Regions from separate parts of the Streptomyces luteosporeus genome, predicted to be linked through region 2. Evidence: riboswitches for the same ligand, from Rfam matches in the RefSeq annotation. Region 2 holds a riboswitch; the other holds the start of a gene.
What was found. A riboswitch is a leader RNA that binds a small molecule or an ion and turns the genes downstream of it on or off. The one in region 2 is predicted to bind glycine.
Positions count from the first base shown of each region.

Region 1: another riboswitch for glycine. It lies ahead of gcvT (glycine cleavage system aminomethyltransferase GcvT); the one in region 2 lies ahead of gcvP (aminomethyl-transferring glycine dehydrogenase).

Region 1 is NZ_BAAASL010000010.1:102,835-107,242, forward strand. It holds gene glyA (serine hydroxymethyltransferase) at 1-1,171, opposite strand, end outside; gene gcvH (glycine cleavage system protein GcvH) at 1,207-1,584, opposite strand; gene gcvT (glycine cleavage system aminomethyltransferase GcvT) at 1,652-2,770, opposite strand; glycine riboswitch at 2,924-3,030, opposite strand; gene ABD361_RS15300 (AAA family ATPase) at 3,210-3,782, shown strand; gene ABD361_RS15305 (enhanced serine sensitivity protein SseB) at 4,019-4,408, shown strand, end outside.
Region 2 is NZ_BAAASL010000003.1:9,522-13,929, forward strand. It holds gene ABD361_RS04175 (DNA polymerase IV) at 1-995, shown strand, start outside; gene ABD361_RS04180 (PRC-barrel domain-containing protein) at 1,175-1,567, opposite strand; glycine riboswitch at 1,681-1,780, shown strand; gene gcvP (aminomethyl-transferring glycine dehydrogenase) at 1,969-4,408, shown strand, end outside.

The DNA of each region.
Region 1 (4,408 bases), on a different contig from region 2:
CGGCGATGATGTCGGCGACCTCGCTGAAGTCCTCGGCGGCGAAGCCGCGGGTGGCCAGGGCCGGGGTGCCGATGCGCAGGCCGGAGGTGACCATCGGCGGGCGCGGGTCGTTCGGGATGGCGTTGCGGTTGACCGTGATGCCGACCTCGTGGAGGCGGTCCTCGGCCTGCTGGCCGTCGAGCTCGGAGTTGCGCAGGTCGACCAGGACGAGGTGGACGTCCGTGCCGCCGGAGAGCACGGAGACGCCGGCCTGCGCCACGTCGTCCTGCATCAGGCGCTCGGCGAGGATCCTCGCGCCCTCCAGGGTGCGGCGCTGGCGGTCCTTGAACTCCTCGCTGGCCGCGACCTTGAAGGCCACCGCCTTGGCGGCGATCACGTGCTCCAGCGGGCCGCCCTGCTGGCCGGGGAAGACCGCGGAGTTGATCTTCTTGGCGAGCTCGGCCGTGGACAGGATCACACCGCCGCGCGGGCCGCCGAGGGTCTTGTGGGTGGTGGTGGTCACCACGTGCGCGTGCGGCACCGGGGAGGGGTGCAGCCCGGCGGCGACGAGGCCCGCGAAGTGGGCCATGTCGACCATCAGGTACGCGCCGACCTCGTCGGCGATCCGGCGGAAGGCCGCGAAGTCCAGCTGGCGCGGGTAGGCGGACCAGCCGGCGACGATCAGCTTCGGGCGGTGCTCCTTGGCGAGGCGCTCGACCTCCTCCATGTCCACCCGGTTGGTCTGCTCGTCGACGTGGTAGGCGACCACGTTGTAGAGCTTGCCGGAGAAGTTGATCTTCATGCCGTGGGTCAGGTGCCCGCCGTGCGCGAGGTTCAGACCCAGGATGGTGTCGCCCGGGTTGAGCAGGGCGAACATCGCCGCGGCGTTGGCCTGGGCGCCGGAGTGCGGCTGCACGTTGGCGTGCTCGGCGCCGAAGAGCGCCTTGATGCGGTCGATGGCGATCTGCTCGACGACGTCGACGTGTTCGCAGCCGCCGTAGTAGCGGCGTCCCGGGTAGCCCTCGGCGTACTTGTTGGTGAGGACGGAGCCCTGGGCCTCCATGACCGCGACCGGAGCGAAGTTCTCCGAGGCGATCATCTCGAGGGTGGACTGCTGACGGTGGAGTTCGGCGTCGACGGCGGCGGCGACGTCGGGGTCGAGCTCATGGAGGGAGCTGTTGAGGAGCGACATGAGTTCTTCCTGCACGAGGGAGGGGAGAGCGGGGTTCAGCCGGCGAAGGCCGTGTACTCGTCGGCGGACATCAGCTCCGCCGGCTCGTCCGTGACCTTCACCTTGAACAGCCAGCCGCCCTCGAACGGGGCGGTGTTCACCAGCGCCGGGTCGTTCACCACGTCCTCGTTGGCCGCGACGACCTCGCCCGTGACGGGGGAGTACAGGTCGCTGACCGACTTCGTCGACTCCAGTTCGCCACAGGTCTCGCCCGCGGTGACGGTGTCCCCGACCGCGGGGAGCTGGGCGTAGACGACGTCACCGAGCGCGTTGGCCGCGAACTCGGTGATGCCGACCGTCGCCACGCCGTCCTCGTCGGCGGCCGAGAGCCACTCGTGCTCCTTGGAGTAACGGAGCTGCTGGGGGTTGCTCATGGCTAGATTCTCCTGTACGCGCGTGAGTGCTTGTGCAAGGGGTCTTGACAGGTGAGATGAGAGGGTCTCAGCGTTCCCGCTTGTAGAAGGGGAGCGCCACGACCTCGTACGGCTCATGGGTGCCGCGAATGTCCACGGACACCCCTTCCGTACCCGGGGCGGCGTGGGCCACGTCGACGTACGCCATCGCGATCGGCCTGCCCAGCGTGGGGGAGGGGGCGCCGGACGTGACTTCGCCCACGACCTCGCCGCCCGCCACGACGGCGAAGCCGGCGCGCGGCACGCGGCGGCCGGTGGCGACCAGGCCCACCAGCTTGCGCGGCGGCGCGCTCTCGGCGCGCTCGGCAGCGGCGGCCAGCGCCTCGCGGCCCACGAAGTCGCCCGCCTTGTCGAACTTCACCACGCGGCCCAGGCCCGCGTCGAAGGGGGTCAGCGAGGTGGTCAGCTCGTGCCCGTACAGCGGCATGCCCGCCTCCAGGCGCAGGGTGTCCCGGCAGGACAGCCCGCACGGCACCAGGCCCGCGTCCGCGCCCGCCTCGGTCAGCGCCTGCCACAGCTTCTCGGCGTCGCCCGGGGCCACGAACAGCTCGAAGCCGTCCTCGCCCGTGTAGCCGGTGCGGGCGATCAGCGCCGGGACGCCCGCGACGGTGCCCGGCAGGCCCGCGTAGTACTTCAGCCCGTCCAGGTCGGCGTCCGTGACCGACTTCAGGATCGCCGGGGAGGCCGGGCCCTGGATCGCGATCAGCGCGTAGGCGTCGCGGTCGTCACGCACGACCGCGTCGAAACCGGCGGCCCGCTCGGTCAGCGCGTCCAGCACGACCTGCGCGTTCGAGGCGTTGGCGACGACCATGAACTCCTGCTCGGCCAGGCGGTAGACGATCAGGTCGTCCACGATGCCGCCGTCGGCGTTGCAGATCATCGTGTACCGGGCGCGGCCCACGGCGAGCGCGGAGATGTTGCCGACGAGGGCGAAGTCGAGGGCCCGGCCGGCCTCGGCACCCGTGAGGGTGATCTCCCCCATGTGCGAGAGGTCGAACAGGCCGGCGCGGGTGCGCACCGCCACGTGCTCGTCGCGCTCGCTGCCGTAGCGCAGCGGCATGTCCCAGCCCGCGAAGTCGGTCATGGTCGCGCCGAGCGCGCGGTGCAGCGCGTCCAGGGCGGTACGGCGGGGGGCGTCGGTCGTCATGGTCAGGCTCCCGGGCAAGAAGTCACGGAGGTACCGAGGAATCGGGGCCTCCCCATCTGTCATCGGAACCTGAGAGGTTCACCGGGAGCCCCTTGGAGAGCCCGGCTTGCACCTTGGGTGGGACCGCCGGGGCGGCCCGCTTTTCAGATCTGCCTCACCCTCGCGGTACGGGGCCTGAGAGATTCAAGGGAGGAACTTGCTCCTTCGGCGCCCGGTGCACGGCGCAACGCAGCACACCAGGACTCTCCCGCGCGGATTCGAGCGGCCAATATGCAGTTGGTCGTGCGATTGTCGAGCGTGCCGATGGCGCTTGGCGCGCACATCATTGCACGTACGGCCGTGCGACGGACCGCCCACCAGGTCCCGATTTGGATTACCTTTCCTTTGCGTACGAAAGGAGGGGGCGACGGTCACGGTGCGTACGGGGGGTGTGGCGGGCGTGATCGACCTGCGCGGTGGGACCGTCGAGGAACTGCGCTACCGGGCCGGAGACCTGGTCGTCGTCTCCGGGCTGCCCGGAGCCGGCAAGTCCACCCTGATGCGGCGGGTGGTCGGGCCCGGCGTGCACCGCGTGGACTCCCAGGACACCCGCCGCCGCATCGAACGCCGCGTACCCCGGCGGCTGCCGTACGCCGCCTACCGGCCGGCCGCCCGGCTCGCGCACTACGCCGCCCTGTGGCGCGCCCTGCGCTCCGGACACAGCGTCGTCGTGCACGACTGCGGACAGTGGGGCTGGGTGCGCCGGTGGCTGGCGCGCGAGGCGCGACGGCGGGGGCGGCGGCTGCACGTGGTGATGCTGGTCGTCGACGCGGCGCAGGCGCGGGCGGGCCAGCGGGCCCGCGGCCGCGGCGTCCCGCCGCGCTCGTTCGCCCGCCACCGCCGCGCGATGCGGCGGCTCGTGACCGATGCGGAGGCCGGCCGCGCGCCGCGCGGCGCCGCGTCGGCGACCCTCCTGGACCGCGGAGCGGCGGACGCGCTGCGGGCCCTGACGTTCGGCGGCAGCGCCCCGTAAGGGGCGCGGGGAACTGCGCGATCGACCACCGACGGCCTGCAGTCGACATACTGCGGGCGCGTCGTGGCTTGTCGCGCCCACGCGGCGGAGCCGCAGATCGACACTGCCCCGCGCCCCTTCGGGGGCGCCGTGCCGCCGGCCAGCGCCTGGCACCCCCGGGCCGGGGGGCCGCCGGGGCGGAGCCCAAGGCCACCCCCCGTACCACAGCTCAGGCGCAGCCGTTAAGGTGCGGGAGCGTGAGCATCCCTGCCTGGCCCGCCAATGAGCTCGAGGAAGTCCTCGCCGCCTCCCTCGGCGTCCCCGACGCCGCCCCGCGCATCCTCGACGTGCTCGGTCGCAGCAGCGTGTGGGTGCCGCTGCCCAAGGGCGGGGGGCCGCAGAGCCCCGATCTGGATCTGCCGGCGATCGAGCTGGACGGTGCCGCGTTCGTGCCGGTGTTCAGTTCGCACGAGCAGTTCCTCGCCGTCGCCGGGCCGGCCATGGCGTTCGCGGTGGCTCCGGCCGTGGAGTTCGCGCGGGGGCTGCCCCCGCAGGTCGGCATCGTGGTGAATCCGGAGGGCACGGTGGGGGTGCCGCTGCCGCCGCAGGCCGTCGCACAGTTGTGCAGGGTGGGGCGGGCGGCGTGG
Region 2 (4,408 bases):
GCGAGCGGCTGCGGCGCGACATCCGGGCCGCCACCGGCCTGACCGGCTCCGTCGGGCTCGCCGGCTCCAAGATGCTCGCCAAGATCGCCTCGGAGGAGGCCAAGCCGGACGGGCTCGTGCTCATCGCACCCGGCACCGAGCTGGAGGTCCTCGGGCCCATGTCGGTGCGAGCCATTCCCGGCGTCGGGCCCGCCACTGCCGAAACGTTGCGGCGCGCCGGGATCACCACTGTCGCGGAGACCGCCGAAGCGGGCGAGGCCGAGCTCGTCCGCCTCCTGGGCAAGGCCCACGGCGCCGGCCTGTACGCCCTGGCCACCGGCCACGACGACCGGCCCGTCGTCGCCGAGCGCGACGCGAAATCGGTCTCCGTGGAGGACACCTTCGCCGAGGACCTCACCGACCGCACCCGCGTCCAGTACGAGCTCGCCCGCCTCGCCGAGCGGTGCGTGCAGCGGCTGCGCGCTGCCGGGCGCTCCGGGCGCACGGTCGTCATCAAGGTCCGCAGCTACGACTTCTCCACGCTGACCCGCTCCGAGACCCTGCGCGGCCCGACGGACGACGTGGCCGTCGTGCGCGAGGCGGCGGCCCGGCTGCTCGACGGGGTCGACACCACGGCCGGCGTGCGCCTGCTCGGCGTCGGCGTCTCCGGGCTCGCCGACTACACGCAGGAGGACCTCTTCGCCCAGGCCGCGAGCGCCGCGCGGACGGCGCCGGAGACCCCCGCGGAGGCCGCGCCGCCCCCACCGGCGGAGGCGCCGCCGGCTCCGAGGCGCTGGTCGCCCGGCGTGGACGTGCACCACGCCGAGTACGGCCCCGGCTGGGTCCAGGGAAGCGGCCTGGGCCGCGTCACGGTCCGCTTCGAGACCCCCTGGTCCGCCCCCGGCCGGGTCCGCACGCTCAGTGTGGACGACCCCGCGCTGGAACCGGCCGAACCGCTTCCGCTGATCCCGCCCGCGCCGGACGCGCCCGAGGCCGGGGGGCCGGCGGCGGCCTAGCGCCCCGTAGGGGCGCGGGGAACTGCGCGACCAGCCACGACGTGCCCGCAGACGGAGTTGCCGTGCTGCGCCCGGCCCCCCGGGGTGGCGCGTTGGCTGCGGGCCGTCGGTGGCCGATCGCGCAGTTCCCCGCGCCCCTACGGGGCGCCGTGGTGCGGCGAGGAAGCCGGCGCCCAGGTCTACGGGGCCGTGGGCGAGCCGTTGGCCGGGGGGCCGGTGTCGGCGGGGCCCGGCCCCCGTCCGGGCTCCGGCCCCGGCTGAGGTAGGGGCAGGCCGTAGTGGCGGTAGAGCTGGAGCTCCTGTTGGGGCGACAGGTGGCGGCCCACGCCGAAGCCCGGCGACTGGCGGATCAGGGCGCGGTCGAAGGGGACGCGCAGGCCTTCCTCCTCGACCGAGCTGACTTCCAGGGGGACGAACGCGTCGCGGCCGAAGAAGCCCGTGCGCACCGCCGCCCACTCCGGTGCGCCGGTCACGTCGTCGAGGTACACCTCGTCGACGGTCCCGATGCGCGTGCCGGCCCGGTCGAAGGCCTTGCGGCCGATCAGGCTCCTGGGGTCGATGTCGGTCTGCACGGTTCCTCCCTGGCGTTCCACGGCCCCCAGACCCACGAAAAGCCACAAAGCAGGAACGGGCCACTCGGGAGATCCGCCCGGAAAGGCGCGCTGGTAGGCTGACGATTGGCCGCAGAACCCGTGCGGGAGAGTCCTCCGTCGCGAGCCGGCGGGGGCGCCGAAGGAGCAACTCCTCCCCGGAATCTCTCAGGCACCCGGTACCGCACGGAAGAGGTCACTCTGGAAAGCAGGGCGGGCCCAGGTCAGGCACCACGCCGAAGCCCCTCCTCACCGACGGTGAAAGCCGGTCCGTGTCCGCGGCCCGGTGAAGCTCTCAGGTTGAGATGACAGAGGGGGAGGCCGTCCGGGTACCCGCGCCGTGGTACCCCTCGCAGGTCGCAGTGACCAGGAGGCCTCCGCAGATGACAGCCCACCGCAGCTCCCTTTCCGACCTGGAGCGGAGCACCCCCTTCGAGCGCCGGCACATAGGGCCGGACGCCGAGGCCCAGGCCAAGATGCTCGCCCAGGTCGGCTACGGCTCCCTCGACGAGCTGACCGCCGCCGCCGTACCGGAAGTGATCAAGAGCGCCGGGGCGCTCGCGCTGCCCGCCGCCCGCAGCGAGGCGGAGGTGCTCGCCGAGCTGCGCGAGCTCGCCGGGCGCAACCAGGTCCTGGCGCCGATGATCGGCCTGGGCTACTACGGCACGTTCACCCCGCCGGTGATCCTTCGCAACGTCATGGAGAACCCCGCCTGGTACACGGCGTACACGCCGTACCAGCCGGAGATCTCGCAGGGCCGCCTGGAGGCGCTGCTCAACTTCCAGACCGTCGTCGCCGATCTGACGGGGCTGCCGACCTCCGGCGCCTCGCTCCTGGACGAGGGCACGGCCGCCGCCGAGGCCATGTCGCTGTCCCGGCGCGTGGGCAAGGTGAAGAACGGCGTCTACCTGGTCGACGCCGACACCCTCCCGCAGACGATCGCCGTCATCGAGACCCGCGCCGAGCCCACCGGCGTGGAGGTCGTGGTCGCCGACCTGTCGGCCGGCATCCCCGAGGAGATCGCCGAGCGCGGCGTCTTCGGCGTGCTGCTGCAGTACCCCGGCGCCTCCGGTGCCGTGCGCGACCTGCGCCCCGTCATCGAGCGGGCCCACGAGCTCGGCGCGATCGTCACCGTCGCCGCCGACCTGCTCGCCCTGACCCTGCTCACCCCGCCCGGTGAGCTCGGCGCCGACATCGCCGTCGGCACCACCCAGCGCTTCGGCGTGCCGATGGGCTTCGGCGGCCCGCACGCCGGCTTCATGGCGGTGCGCGACGCCTACGCCCGCAGCCTGCCCGGCCGCCTGGTCGGCGTCTCCGTCGACGCCGACGGCGCCAAGGCCTACCGCCTGGCCCTGCAGACCCGCGAGCAGCACATCCGGCGCGAGAAGGCCACCAGCAACATCTGCACCGCCCAGGTGCTGCTCGCCGTGATGGCCGGCATGTACGCGGTCTACCACGGCCCCGAGGGCCTGGCCGCGATCGCCCGCCGCACCCACCGCTACGCCGCGATCCTCGCCGAGGGCCTGCGGGCCGGCGGCGTCGAGCTGGAGCACGGCGCGTACTTCGACACGCTCACCGCGAAGGTGCCCGGCCGGGCCGCGGCCGTCGTCGAAGCCGCCCGCGAGCGCGGCGTCAACCTGCGCCTGACGGACGCCGACCGGGTCGGCATCGCCTGCGACGAGACCACCACCCGCGAGCAGCTCGCCGCCGTGTGGGCCGCGTTCGGCGTCGACGCCGACGTCGAGCAGCTGGACGCGGTCGTGGCGGACGCCCTGCCCGAGGGCCTGCTGCGCACCGACGAGTACCTCGCGCACCCCGTCTTCCACCAGCACCGCTCCGAGACCGCGATGCTGCGCTACCTGCGCCGCCTCGCCGACCGGGACTACGCGCTGGACCGCGGCATGATCCCGCTGGGCTCGTGCACCATGAAGCTCAACGCGACCACCGAGATGGAGCCGGTCACCTGGCCGGAGTTCGGCGCGCTGCACCCCTTCGCGCCCGTCGAGCAGGCCGCGGGCTACCGCACCCTGATCACCGAGCTCGAGGAGCGCCTGGCCGAGGTCACCGGCTACGACAAGGTCTCCCTCCAGCCCAACGCCGGCTCCCAGGGCGAGCTCGCGGGCCTGCTGGCCGTGCGCGCCTACCACCGCGCCAACGGCGACACGCAGCGCACCGTCTGCCTCATCCCGTCCTCCGCGCACGGCACCAACGCCGCCAGCGCCGTGATGGCCGGCATGAAGGTCGTGGTCGTCAGGACCGCCGACGACGGCGAGATCGACGTCGAGGACCTGCGCGCCAAGATCGAGCAGTACCGCGACGAGCTCGCCGTGCTGATGATCACCTACCCGTCCACGCACGGCGTCTTCGAGGAGCACGTCGCCGACATCTGCGCCGCCGTCCACGACGCCGGCGGCCAGGTCTACGTCGACGGAGCCAACCTCAACGCCCTGGTGGGCCTGGCCAAGCCGGGCCGCTTCGGCGGCGACGTCTCGCACCTGAACCTGCACAAGACCTTCTGCATCCCGCACGGCGGCGGCGGCCCCGGCGTCGGCCCGGTGGCGGTGCGCGCCCACCTCGCCCCGTACCTGCCCAACCACCCGCTGCAGCCCACCGCCGGGCCCGAGACCGGTGTCGGCCCGATCTCGGCGGCGCCCTGGGGCTCCGCGGGCATCCTGCCGATCTCCTGGTCGTACGTGCGCCTGATGGGCGGCGAGGGCCTCAAGCGCGCCACCCAGGTCGCGGTGCTGGGCGCCAACTACATCGCCAAGCGCCTGGAGCCGCACTTCCCGGTGCTCTACACCGGCCCGGGCGGTCTGGTCGCCC